3 regions of the Streptosporangium sp. NPDC049078 genome follow, and region 2 is predicted to be linked to each of the others. Evidence: riboswitches for the same ligand, from Rfam matches in the RefSeq annotation. Region 2 holds a riboswitch; each other region holds the start of a gene.
What was found. A riboswitch is a leader RNA that binds a small molecule or an ion and turns the genes downstream of it on or off. The one in region 2 is predicted to bind cyclic di-AMP.
Positions count from the first base shown of each region.

Region 1: linked by a shared signal. The riboswitch ahead of AB0B90_RS05975 (C40 family peptidase) and the one ahead of AB0B90_RS17155 (NlpC/P60 family protein) in region 2 are both predicted to bind cyclic di-AMP.
Region 3: linked by a shared signal. The riboswitch ahead of AB0B90_RS29490 (C40 family peptidase) and the one ahead of AB0B90_RS17155 (NlpC/P60 family protein) in region 2 are both predicted to bind cyclic di-AMP.

Region 1 covers NZ_JBEZEL010000003.1:211,736-215,562, forward strand. Annotated here, with positions in the region: gene serA (phosphoglycerate dehydrogenase) at 1-606, shown strand, start outside; gene AB0B90_RS05975 (C40 family peptidase) at 1,213-1,821, opposite strand; cyclic di-AMP (ydaO/yuaA leader) riboswitch at 1,809-2,027, opposite strand; gene AB0B90_RS05980 (3-isopropylmalate dehydrogenase) at 2,183-3,229, shown strand; gene AB0B90_RS05985 (branched-chain amino acid aminotransferase) at 3,403-3,827, shown strand, end outside.
Region 2 covers NZ_JBEZEL010000009.1:190,882-194,708, forward strand. Annotated here, with positions in the region: gene AB0B90_RS17150 (LuxR C-terminal-related transcriptional regulator) at 735-935, shown strand; gene AB0B90_RS17155 (NlpC/P60 family protein) at 1,015-2,064, opposite strand; cyclic di-AMP (ydaO/yuaA leader) riboswitch at 2,070-2,217, opposite strand; gene AB0B90_RS17160 (amino-acid N-acetyltransferase) at 2,652-3,239, shown strand; gene AB0B90_RS17165 (RDD family protein) at 3,468-3,827, shown strand, end outside.
Region 3 covers NZ_JBEZEL010000018.1:197,020-200,846, reverse strand. Annotated here, with positions in the region: gene AB0B90_RS29495 (hypothetical protein) at 1-846, opposite strand, end outside; gene AB0B90_RS29500 (M48 family metallopeptidase) at 1-1, opposite strand, end outside; gene AB0B90_RS29490 (C40 family peptidase) at 1,130-1,702, opposite strand; cyclic di-AMP (ydaO/yuaA leader) riboswitch at 1,785-1,944, opposite strand; gene AB0B90_RS29485 (class I SAM-dependent methyltransferase) at 2,284-2,982, opposite strand; gene AB0B90_RS29480 (NlpC/P60 family protein) at 3,217-3,827, opposite strand, start outside.

The DNA.
Region 1 (3,827 bases), on a different contig from region 2:
CTCGCCGAGAAGCTCGGCCGGGTGTTCACCGCCCTCGCGGGCGAGGTCGCCACCAAGCTCGACGTCGAGGTGCGCGGTGAGATCGCCTCCCACGACGTCCGCGTGCTGGAGCTGGCCGCGCTCAAGGGCGTCTTCACCGACGTGGTCGAGGACTCGGTCACCTACGTCAACGCCCCGCTGCTGGCCAAGGACCGGGGGGTGTCGGTCGAGCTGGTCACCAGCTCCGAGAGCCCCGACTGGCGCAACGTCGTGACGGTCCGCGGCGTCCTCGCCGACGGCCGCACGGTCTCGGTCTCCGGCACCCTGTCCGGGCCGAGGCAGATCACGAAGATCGTCGAGGTCAACGGCTACCAGATGGAGATCGAGCCCACCGACCACCTGTCGTTCTTCACCTACACCGACCGTCCCGGCATCGTCGGCGTGGTCGGCCGTATTCTCGGCGACCACTCGATCAACATCGCCTCGATGCAGGTGGCCCGGGACGCCAAGGGCGGCAAGGCGCTGATCGCCCTCACCGTCGACACCGCGATCCCGGCCGAGGTGATCGACCAGATCGGCGCGGAGATCGGCGCCGACAGCGGCCGCTCGGCCGACCTGGCCGACTAGCCCCGTTTCCCGCGCGTGCCGCGTCGTCGCGGGTCGGTGGCCCTTCCCGATCCAGGACGACATGCGATCACCCAGGACCGATCGGGGGACGTACGGGAAACACGGCCGTGGTCCACCGATGTGGCCGCCGCCCCGATGACCGGGGCGGCGGCCACATCTCGTCTCAGCATGTGAGAAGTGTGTACGCCGGGCGAGACGGCGTTTCCGTGGGCAGGTAGCCTGGAATGAAATGCGCCAGGTTCTCGTAATTCCTACCTGCCGCGGCGAGGCCTGACAGGGGCAGGCCGGCGACTCGCCGCGGTGTTGTGGCGCTTGCCGGCTCCAAGCCCCCGTCGCCGGTCCGTGATCCGGACCCTCGACATCAGGCCTGGTCGGAGTCCCGACCGGAGACTTGACCACCTTCCTTGCTCGCGTGCGACCGAGACGAGATTCGCCATGTACGACATGTATCCCTGGAACCGTCCCGAGGAGACAGAGGACGAGGCCACCGACGCGCTCCAGACCGCTCTGGACCGCAGGGACAACGGTGGTGCCCCCACCCGCTGAACCCGTTCTCGCCGCCACCGGGGCCTCCACGGCCTCCCGGCGGCGATCCGCCGGCGTGTCTCATCCGCCGGGCACGACTTCGATCGCGAGCTCGACCCGCTTGGCGAGCTGGACCCCCTGCGGGTCGGGGCGGACCGCGCCGACGAAGGAGGCGCGGCGCCAGGAGCTGAGCTTCTCCTCCTTGACGACGTCGCCGCTTTGCGGGGCGTGAACCATGTAGCCGGGCTTTGTGATCATGCCGACGTGGCCGAGGCCGCTGAAGAAGGCCAGGTCACCGGCTCTGAGGTCCTTCCAGGCGATCTTCTTGGAGAAGGCGGCGTACTGGTCGTAGGTGACGCGGGGGAGTTTGATCCCGGCGGCGCCGTAGGCGCGGAGCATCAGGCCGGAGCAGTCGAAGCCGCCGTTGCCGGTGCCGCCCCAGACGTAGGGCGTTCCGCGCTTGGACATGGCCCACTGCACGGCCTTCTGCCAGGCGGGCCTGACGTCCATCGCCTTCAGCGTTTCCTTCAGCGTGGGGGTTTTGAGCGCCGCGGGTCCGGGGGCGGGGGGCGGGGAGGCGGCCAGGGCGGCGGTCGAGGTCGCGCACACCGCGGCGCCGGCGAGGATCAGGGAGGCGGAGATGGACAGGACGCGGGGGAGAACTGTGCCGGACAGGATGATTCCTTCCATAAGGCCGGCCGGGTGAGCTGTCGGGCTCGGGCGTGGAGGCCGCCCTACGGCGCGAGAACGCGCTGATTCGCCCCAAGGGATCCGCCTGATGACGACCGGGAACGCGCTCCGGGGGAGGGGCGGTGTTCTCGGGGGTGCGGTAGATCCCGTAAAGAGTGGTTCCCCGGCTCCGTGCGGGCCCGGTAAGGGGATGGCCCGTACGGATTAGGCAGTGATGTGAATGGGAGGACCATAACGAAACCTCCCTAAACGGTCAATAGGGAGCAAAAAAGGACAAAACGATCAGAGGGTCTGTCGTGCGAACACGTCCGCAGAATGAGACCGGTGTTCAATCGCCGAGACGGACCGGTAAGGTGCCTGCATGGATTCGCGTAACATTCGCCTGGCGGTCATCCCCGGGGACGGAATCGGAGTCGAGGTCGTCGCCGAAGGGCTGAAGGTCCTCGAAGCGGTCGGTACGAAGGTGGAGACCACCACCTACGACCTCGGCGCCAAGCGCTACCACGAAACCGGCGAGACCCTGCCGGACCCGGTCCTCGACGAACTGCGCGGATACGACGCGATCCTGCTCGGCGCGGTCGGCGACCCCAGCGTGCCCCCGGGCATCCTGGAGCGCGACCTGCTGCTCAAGCTCCGCTTCCAGCTCGACCACTACGTGAACCTGCGCCCGGTCAAGCTCTTCCCCGGCGTCGAGACGCCGCTGGGCGGATCCCGCCCCGAGGACATCGACATGATCGTCGTCCGCGAGGGCACCGAGGGCCCGTACGCCGGAGCGGGTGGCGTCATGCGCAGGGGCACGCCGCACGAGATCGCCACCCAGGAGTCGCTGAACACCGCCTACGGCGTCGAGCGCGTCGTGCGTTACGCCTTCGACAAGGCGCTCGGCCGCCCCCGCAAAAAGCTGACGCTGGTCCACAAGACCAACGTGCTCACCTACGCCGGCGACCTCTGGGCCCGCACCTTCGACCGCGTCGGCCTGGAATATCCCGAGGTCCAGACCGACTACTGCCACGTCGACGCGGCCTCGATGTTCTTCGTCAGCCAGCCGGAGCGCTTCGACGTGATCGTCACCGACAACCTCTTCGGTGACATCCTCACCGACATCGGCGCGGCGATCGCCGGCGGCATCGGTCTGGCGGCGAGCGGCAACGTCAACCCCGACCGCACCGCGCCGAGCATGTTCGAGCCGGTTCACGGCAGCGCCCCCGACATCGCGGGCCAGGGCAAGGCCGACCCGACCGCCACGATCCTGTCGGTCGCCATGCTCCTCGACCACCTCGGTATGGCCGCCGAGGCCACCAGGGTCGAGCAGGCCGTCGCCGACGACCTGGTCGAGCGGACGGCCGGCCGGGCCGGCCGGACCACCCACGAGATCGGCGACGACATCACCGCCCGAGTAGCCGGCTGAGGAAGCCGCCTCCCTCGACCCCGACGCGCCTGGCGGCTCACCTGAGCCGCCAGGCGCGTTTTTGTTTCTCCAGCACTGCCGGTTTTCGGCATGGATGGAGTAGTTTCCCGTTACCCGGTCCGACGCAGAATGGACCCAAGGGTAAGCCAGACCTCAAGAGAAGGATCCGTGCGATGACCACCGCTCAGAAGCTCAGCTTCGACGTGCAGCTCTCCGACCACGCTCGCACCGCGGCAGAGCGCGAGCAGGTAATGGCGAGTCCCGGGTTCGGTCAGGTCTTCACCGACCACATGATCTCGATCGACTACACCGAGGGTGAGGGCTGGCACGACGCCAGGCTCATGCCGTACGGCCCGCTCAGCCTCGACCCCGCGACGTCGGTCTTCCACTACGCGCAGGAGCTTTTCGAAGGGCTCAAGGCCTACCGCCAGGAGAACGGCGCGATCGTGGCCTTCCGGCCGGAGGCGAACGCCGCCCGCTTCAACAGCTCCGCGCTGCGGATGGCCATGCCCGAACTGCCCGAGGAGACGTTCGTCGAGTCGCTGGAGCTGCTCGTCCAGACCGACCGCGAGTGGGTCCCGACCACGCCGGGGCACAG
Region 2 (3,827 bases):
GGCCCCGGGCACCGCCCGGGGCCGGCGCCGTTTTCATGTGGTGGCGCGGTGAGACCGCCGTGAGTGCCGCGGGGCCGTCGACGAGACGGACGGGACGGGCGGGACGAGAGCGGAGGGCTGGAAACGGTCGTCGCGCCCATGGTCCCCCATAATGCCGGACGCCTTTCCGTGCGGATCAGAAATCCATTTCCAGCACGTCCAATATCGCTTTCGCGGCCTACCGCCATCGCGTGATACTTCGCGAATGCCGCGAAGTTGCTTCCTCAACCCCTATATTTCCGTCTTTTTCGCGGTGTGTCGTCAAGGTGGCGGATGGTGATGGTCGCCGAAGACTATCGGGAAGAGATCGGTTTTTGCCGGGAAATGCGGGCAGTCCGGATCTCCGGAGGGCCCGCTCCGGCGTGCCCGGCGGGGCGAGGGCTCCCGCGAAACCTTGTTCTGCCAGGACTTCGATCACCGCAGCCAGGGGTACCTGCCGGCTCGTGCTCGGGATGGGTCATGACATAGCCGCAAAGGCACTGACATATCATGAGTACTTCATGTAGCGCCTACTATGTCAATACTGGACGCGCGCTATGAAGAGCGGAACTTGACGACCTTTGAACAAGGCGTTTACCGTTCCTGGCGGACGGTATTCATTTCCGGCGTCTCGCACCCGGTTTCCAGAGTGGGGGGAGTGACTCTTGATGGCATATCCAGAAGTGGATTCACGCCATGGCGACAGCCCCCTGGGCATGAGCGATATCGGTCTCAGCGATGACGATCTCGTGCTGCTGGCTGAGCTCGCCAAGGGTGTCACGGTCGATCGGGTGGGGCGTCGCCTCGACATCAGCGGGCGGACCGTCAGGCGCAGGCTGAGAGGCATCTGCGACCGCATCGGTGTCGCCACGGCGATCGAGGCCGTCGCCTGGGCCGCACGCCGTCGTCTGATCTGACACGGCACCGCACGCGTGCCCGGCAGGTCGGGCCGGGCACGCGTGCGGGCAGGGCAGGGCAGGACAGGGCGGGGCACGCTCAGGCGGCGATGCGGACGCCTCCGACGAAGGGCCGGTTGTCGATCGTGGTGATGTGGACGACGTCACCCGTCCGGGGCGCGTGGACCATCAGGCCCGCGCCGATGTAGATCCCGACATGGTGCAGGTCGCTGTAGAAGAAGACCAGGTCTCCGGGGCGTAGCTCTTTCCTGGAGACGTGGGTGCCGGCGGTCCACTGGTCGCCGGTGTAGTGCGGCAGGCTGATGCCGACCTTCTGGTAGGCCCACATGACCAGCCCGGAGCAGTCGAAGGAGTTGGGACCCTCGGCGCCCCAGACGTACGGCTTGAGCTGCTGGGTGAGCGCCCAGCGGGTCGCCTCCGCGGCCTTGCCGCTGCCCACGATGGGCACGTTGGTCTTCACCCGGGCGCCCCTGTTGCCGACGGCCCTGGCACGCACCTCGCTGAACAGGTCGCTCTCGACCCGCGCGACCAGACGCTCGATCTTGGTCCGGTTGCCGTCGATCTCCGCCAGGAGCTTCTTGACCTCCGCCGTCCTCGCCTTGGCGCCGGCCTTCGCCCGCTCGGCGGCCTCGATCGCCCGGGCGACCTGGGCGACCTCCTCGCTCTGCTGCTGCTGGAGCGCGTAGTTGGTGGTGGCCTGATCGAGGAAGGTGTCGGGGTCCGTCGCCTGTGTGAAGGCGAGTCCGGAGTTCAGGCCGCCCGACATGTAGGTGCTCTGCGCCAGGAGGGTGGCCTTGGTACGACGGGAGGCCAGCTCCGACTCGCTCGACGCGAGGATCTTCTCGGCGCTCTCCGCGGCCCGCTGGGCCTGCCTGAGCTTGACCCGCTCGCCGTTGTACCGCTCGGCGAGGACGCCGATCTCCTCGTGCAGTTTCTCGGCCTGCTTGGCCAGCTGCTGGAGGCTGGGTTCGGGGTCGGCGGTGGCCGCGACCGTCGGTGTGCCGAGAGTGAGGGTGGCGAATGCCAGGCCGATCACCGCCATGCGGCGGCGCAGCCCGCGCGGCGCGCGTTCTCGACGGCGGGCGTCGTCGCCCGCGTTCTTTCCTCCGCGGTCGCGCTCGCGCTTCACCAACGGGCTCCTCTCCTCGGCCGCCTACCGGGTTAGCTGACGGGTTCGGGCCGGAGGCAGCCCTACCGAGTGCGCCGTTGGCACTCGGATTCACCCCCAAGGACGTGGTGGGTCCCCGGTTCCCCGTGGTGAGGGATTCGGCGGGTCAGGCTTTTACGTCTCTGACATCGAGCACGGAGATTAGTGCACCCGTGGTTCCTGCTCAACCAGAACTGCGAATTCAGTGGAGGTTCCGCAACTGAAGTGTCACGGAAAGATCACATGTCAATATGATCAACATGGCCATTACGCTGCCTTTACCTCCCCGGCGGGGGGTGTGGGGAAGGTCTTCCCAGGTCCGGGACCGTACCAAAGGTGAGTTGTGGCACACGTGAGATGCCGCGCGCCCAGTGTGGTAAAGCGATTACCGGCGGTCATGTGAGGGGGGTGTGCCGCGAGTTAAGGAGGAGCCGTAATTGAAGACCGGTGAGGACGTACGCTGAACGGTCATGGAGCAGCTTGCTGAGCATTCTCCCGTGCCGGTCGTGCGCACCCCGGGCGGCGGGGAGCGACGCGCGGGACCCGAGGGGGCGGAGCCTGACCCGCCCCTGCCCGAGGCGGCCGAGGTCGCGGAGATCGCCAAGGCCGCCGAGGTCGCCGAGGTCTCGGTCCGTCGTGCCCGGACCCCGGACGTCCGCGCGATCAGGCGGCTCGTCGACACCTACGGCGGCGTCGGCCCCCGCCTGCTGGAGAAGGCCACCGTCACCCTGTACGAGGACGTTCAGGAGTTCTGGGTCGCCACCGACGCCGAGGGGGCGGTCATCGGCTGCGGGGCTCTCCACGTCCTCTGGGAGGATCTGGCCGAGATCCGCACCGTGGCCGTCGATCCGACCCGTCGCGGGATGGGAATCGGCCACCGGATCGTCTCCGCCCTCATTCGCACGGCCGCGGAGCTGGGCCTGCGCCGGGTCTTCTGTCTCACCTTCGAGGTCGACTTCTTCGCCAGGCACGGTTTCCGCGAGATCCAGGGCACGCCCGTCGCCCCCGCGGTCTACGCGGAGCTTCTCGCCTCCTACGACGAGGGCGTGGCGGAGTTTCTCGATCTGGAGCACGTCAAGCCCAACACCTTGGGAAACACCCGGATGTTGCTCCACCTGACACGTGAGCCCGACTGTGATGACTTTAGAGCTGACTGATCGGAAAGGTGACTGTCGATACCTATGTCGATACCTTGTGCAGCAGCAAGCATGTGCGTCTGACATTTGCCACATGCGCAGTCTAAGTGAGGTGACGCGGTGAGCACCGGACAGCCGCCGTATCCACAGGATGATCCCGACCGCGATCGCACACCGTCGGGACACCCGGATTACGGACAGCACAACGCGGGTCGAGCCGCTGGCGAACTCGATCCCGACGTAACGGTCATGGGATATCGGTCGGAGGCCTCACAGCCGAACACCGGCCCAGGACAGAGCCAGCCCGGCTACGGCCAGGGTTACGGGCAGCAGGGCTATGGCCAGCAGCCCGGTTACGGCCAGCAGGGTTACGGCCAGCAGCCCGACTACGGGCAGCAGTCCCAGCAGCAGGGCTACGGCCAGCAGGGCGGGACGGGGTCGTACGGGCAGCAGCAGCCCGGCTACGGGCAGCAGTCCCAGCAGCAGGGTTACGGCCAGCAGCCCGGCTACGGCCAGCAGGGCGGGACCGGCGGGTACGGCCAGCAGGGCGGGACGGGGTCGTACGGGCAGCAGCAGCCCGGTTACGGCCAGCAGGCGTCCCACGAGCAG
Region 3 (3,827 bases), on a different contig from region 2:
CGTGAGTTCCTTCCCGAGGTAGTCGCGCCAGGATGCGGTGAACTCGGCCGGCGACAGGCCGAGCGCGCTCCCGACATCGCTACCGTAGAGCCTCACCAGCGCCTTCTCCCCGAAGCGCTCCGCGACGAACCGGCAGGCGAGCCACGCCTCCTCGTACGCCTGCGCGAGCCTCGGCGCCCCGGGGGCGAAGTCGGCCGGTCCCGGCAGACGCTCGGGCAGGACGCCCGCGCGCACCTCGGTGGCCAGCTCGGCGGCGGCCGTACGCACCGCGATCCCGGCGTCGCGGTAGCCCACGTAGTCGGCGAAGCCCTCCGACAGCCACATCGGCACCCGGCCACCACGGGTCGCGCCGGTGGCCACGTGGGCGAGCTCGTGGGTGATCACCACGTCCCTGCCGGTCTCGGTGAGCCTGGCGTATCCCGAGGGCAGGACGATCACCCGGTCCGCGGTCGCCATCGCGGCCAGGCCGCGGGTGCTGCCGGCTCCGGCGAGCGTCGCGGCCTCGGCGTCGCCGGCGGGAAAGAGGATCACCGCGGGAACCGGCCCCCAGATCTCCGCGATCGTCGCGCGGGCGCGGTCGGCCCTCGCCGCCAGATCCCGCAGGACGGCGTCGGGGACGCCGTGGCCGATCACGAGGGAGTGCTCGCCCCTGACGGTGACGGCGGCACCCGGCCACAGGTCGCGGAGGTCGCCCGGGTCCCGGAGGAGGCGCCGGGCGTCGTACGGGCCGTGCGGGAGGAGCGGTGCGGCTCCGGCCAGGAGGGGGCCCGTCCCGGCGAACGGACCGGCGCTCATCAGCGCCAGCATCCCGGCGAGCACGGCGCGGCGCCCTTTCGGGACGGACATACGAGCCGATGGTACTTGACCGGCATCTCGACCGGCATGGAGCGGCCCCGGCCCTCCTGGTGGAGGGCCGGGGCCGCTTTTCCGTGCTCGGGCGTGTGCTTTCGGCACGTGCTTTCGACGCGCCTCCGGCGTGTGCCCGGACGCGGGCTCGGGCTCCCGTACTCGGGCGCGGTGCTCAGGCACCGTGCCCGGGTCCGGCGCTCGGGCGCCGTGCTCGGGTCCGGCACCCGGGTTCGGAGTTCGGGAGCCGCGCTCGACGCGGTCCCGGGTCCCCCACCCGGGCTCAGGCTCCGGGTCGTGCCGCTCCGGCGAAGGAGGACTTGTAGTAGCCCGCCAGCTTCACGACACGAACCGTCTTGCCACTGCTCGGCGAGTGGACCATCCTGCCCTTGCCGACGTACATGCCGACGTGGCCCTTCCCGCTGAAGAACATCAGGTCACCGGGGCGCAGTTTGCTCCACGAGACCTTCTTCTTGATCGCCCTGTACTGGCTGTGGGTGACCCTGGGGAGGGACACACCCGCCTTCTTCCAGGCGTACCGGACGAGCCCCGAGCAGTCGAACGCTCCGGGCCCGGAGGCTCCCCAGCGGTAAGGGGTGCCGATCTGCTTCTTGGCCGTCGAGACCGCCTTACCGGCCCGTACCTTCTGTCGTGCCGCCTTGCTCATCTTGGCCTTGGCCTTGGCCTTCACCTTGGCCTTCGCCGTGGCTGTGGCCGAGGCCTGAGTGACGGTCTTGGTGGTGCTTTCGGTCTTCTCAGAGACGCCGGCCGCGCTGTTGACCAGGATCTCGGGGGGACCGTCCGCCGCCTGCGCCGCCGTGGGCCCGAGGGTGACCGCTCCGGCTGAGGCGGTCAACGTGAGGGCGATACCGCCGAGGGAAAGGCGGAAAAGGCGCGACAGACGAGGGTTGTGCAGGGTGCTGGACAGGATTTCTCCTTGGGGCTTCCACTGATGCCTACCGGGTTAGCTGACGGATTCGGGCTTGGAAGATGCCCTACGGCATAAACATGCCGATTCACCCCTGGCCGCAGCGTGCTGGGCCTTTTGGGTCCCCGGTTCCATGCCTCCTGGCTGCATGGATTCGGCGGGCCGCCGCAATGATCTCCGCCCCCGGGTGGGGGCACGGCGGCCGGCTGGATTCTTATAAGGGAACCGGCCCGAAGACCGACATTCACCGCGACGGCGTGGCTTGCACGTCGCGACGCCAGAAGTTACCCCGATCCCCAACGTTCGGCAAAGCATTCCCCAAATCCGGGAGGGCCGGCCCCCTTCTTGATCTTACTGTTATCCCTGCTTAATGGCCATTTATGCTAATGAGATATGACCCTCGTCACATCCTTCGCATCACGCCCGGCAAATCACGGTTTCGTAATGTTCGTCACACTCATCGTGATCCACCGATGATGGACCGTTCCCGGACGGTCGGCCGGACGCTCTCAGCGCCTGACACAGGTGTAGGCCCCGTAGATCGACTGCTGGAAGTCCGCCTCGACGATCTCGAAGCCGACGGCGTCCAGCATTGGTTCGAGCAGCCATCTGAAGGTGCTGTACTCGGTGCGCAGATGCTCGGCGTAGTCCTCGCGCGTGTAGCCGAGCGCGGGGTCGTCCGCCGCGCCGTCGAGCCAGCGGCCGAACACGGCGTCGGCCTCGTCCGGCCGGAAGTCGAAGATCAGGTCACGCAGGCGCAGGACGCCCCCCGGCCGTACGATCCGCGCGACGCGGTCGAGCGCGACGGCCTTCCAGAGGTCGGGGAGCTGATGGAGTGCGTGGCGGGTGTAGACCGCGTCGGCGGGCGGCCCGGTGTGCTCGTAGGACAGGAAGCCCGCCCGCACGCACTCGACCGCGGAGAGCCTGTTCTCGGCGGCACGGGCGGCCAGGAAGTCGTGCATCGCCGGGGAGACGTCCACCGCCACCACCCGCGAGAACCGCCGCGCCGCGGCCAGGGCGAACTGTCCGGTCCCCGCGCCGAACTCCACCACCGTCGCGCTCTCCCCCACGCCGTGCCTCGCGAGCACGGCGAGGTCCTCTTCGGGGTCGGGCCTGCCCTGCTTCCGGTCGAACCCGGCGACGAACGCGGCGTCGAGGTGCTCAGGTCCGGCGTACGCGAGCTCGTCGGGTATCCATGGTTTGATCATGTTCCGATGCTCGCAGCAGCACCGCGCCCGGCACATCCGGTTTTTTCCGGCGCCCCACCCCACCCGGCGCGGGAGCCTCGCCGTCGCCTCGCAGGCCACTGCGGACGGAGCCGCCGTGGGGCCGCTGAGCCACAGGGGAGCACCGGGGAACCGCCTGGGGCACCGGGCGCCACCGGGGGTCATGGCGGCCACTGACGGCCACTGACGGCCACTGACAACGCCGCGGGGCAACGCTCAGGGGCGGACGGCTCCGACGATACGACGGCCGTAGGACGACAGCGGGACGGTCTTGACGACGTCGCCCGTCTGCGGGGCGTGCACGATCTGGCCGTTGCCCGCGTACATGCTGACGTGGCCGAGGCCCTCGCTGAAGATGAGGTCGCCGGGCTGGAGGTCGCTCAGGGAGACCTTGCGGCTCGCACCCCAGCTCCACTGCTCCCAGGTCGTCCGGGGAAGGGAGACTCCCCCGTTGCGCCAGGCGCCCTGGACCAGGCCGGAGCAGTCCCAGCCTGCCGGGCCCGTGCCGCCGTACCGGTAGGGCTTGCCGATCTGGGCGAAGGCGAACTGCAGGGCGGCGCGGGCGTTGCCCGAGGCTGAGCCGGTGTACTGGACCCCGGTGCTCTGCGGGTTGCCCACCTTGAAGGCGTTGAGCTCGCGCAGGAGCTTCGTCTGTGCCCTCACCATCTTTTCGGCCTTGGCCTTCTCCTCGGCCAGCTCGTCCCGCGTCTTGTCGGCGTCGACCAGGGCCTTCTTCGCCTCGTCCCGGCCGATCCGCAGCGCCTTGGTGGCCTCGTCGAAGGCGTTCAGCGACTGGGCGCGGGAGGTGGACATCTGGTCGGCGGCCG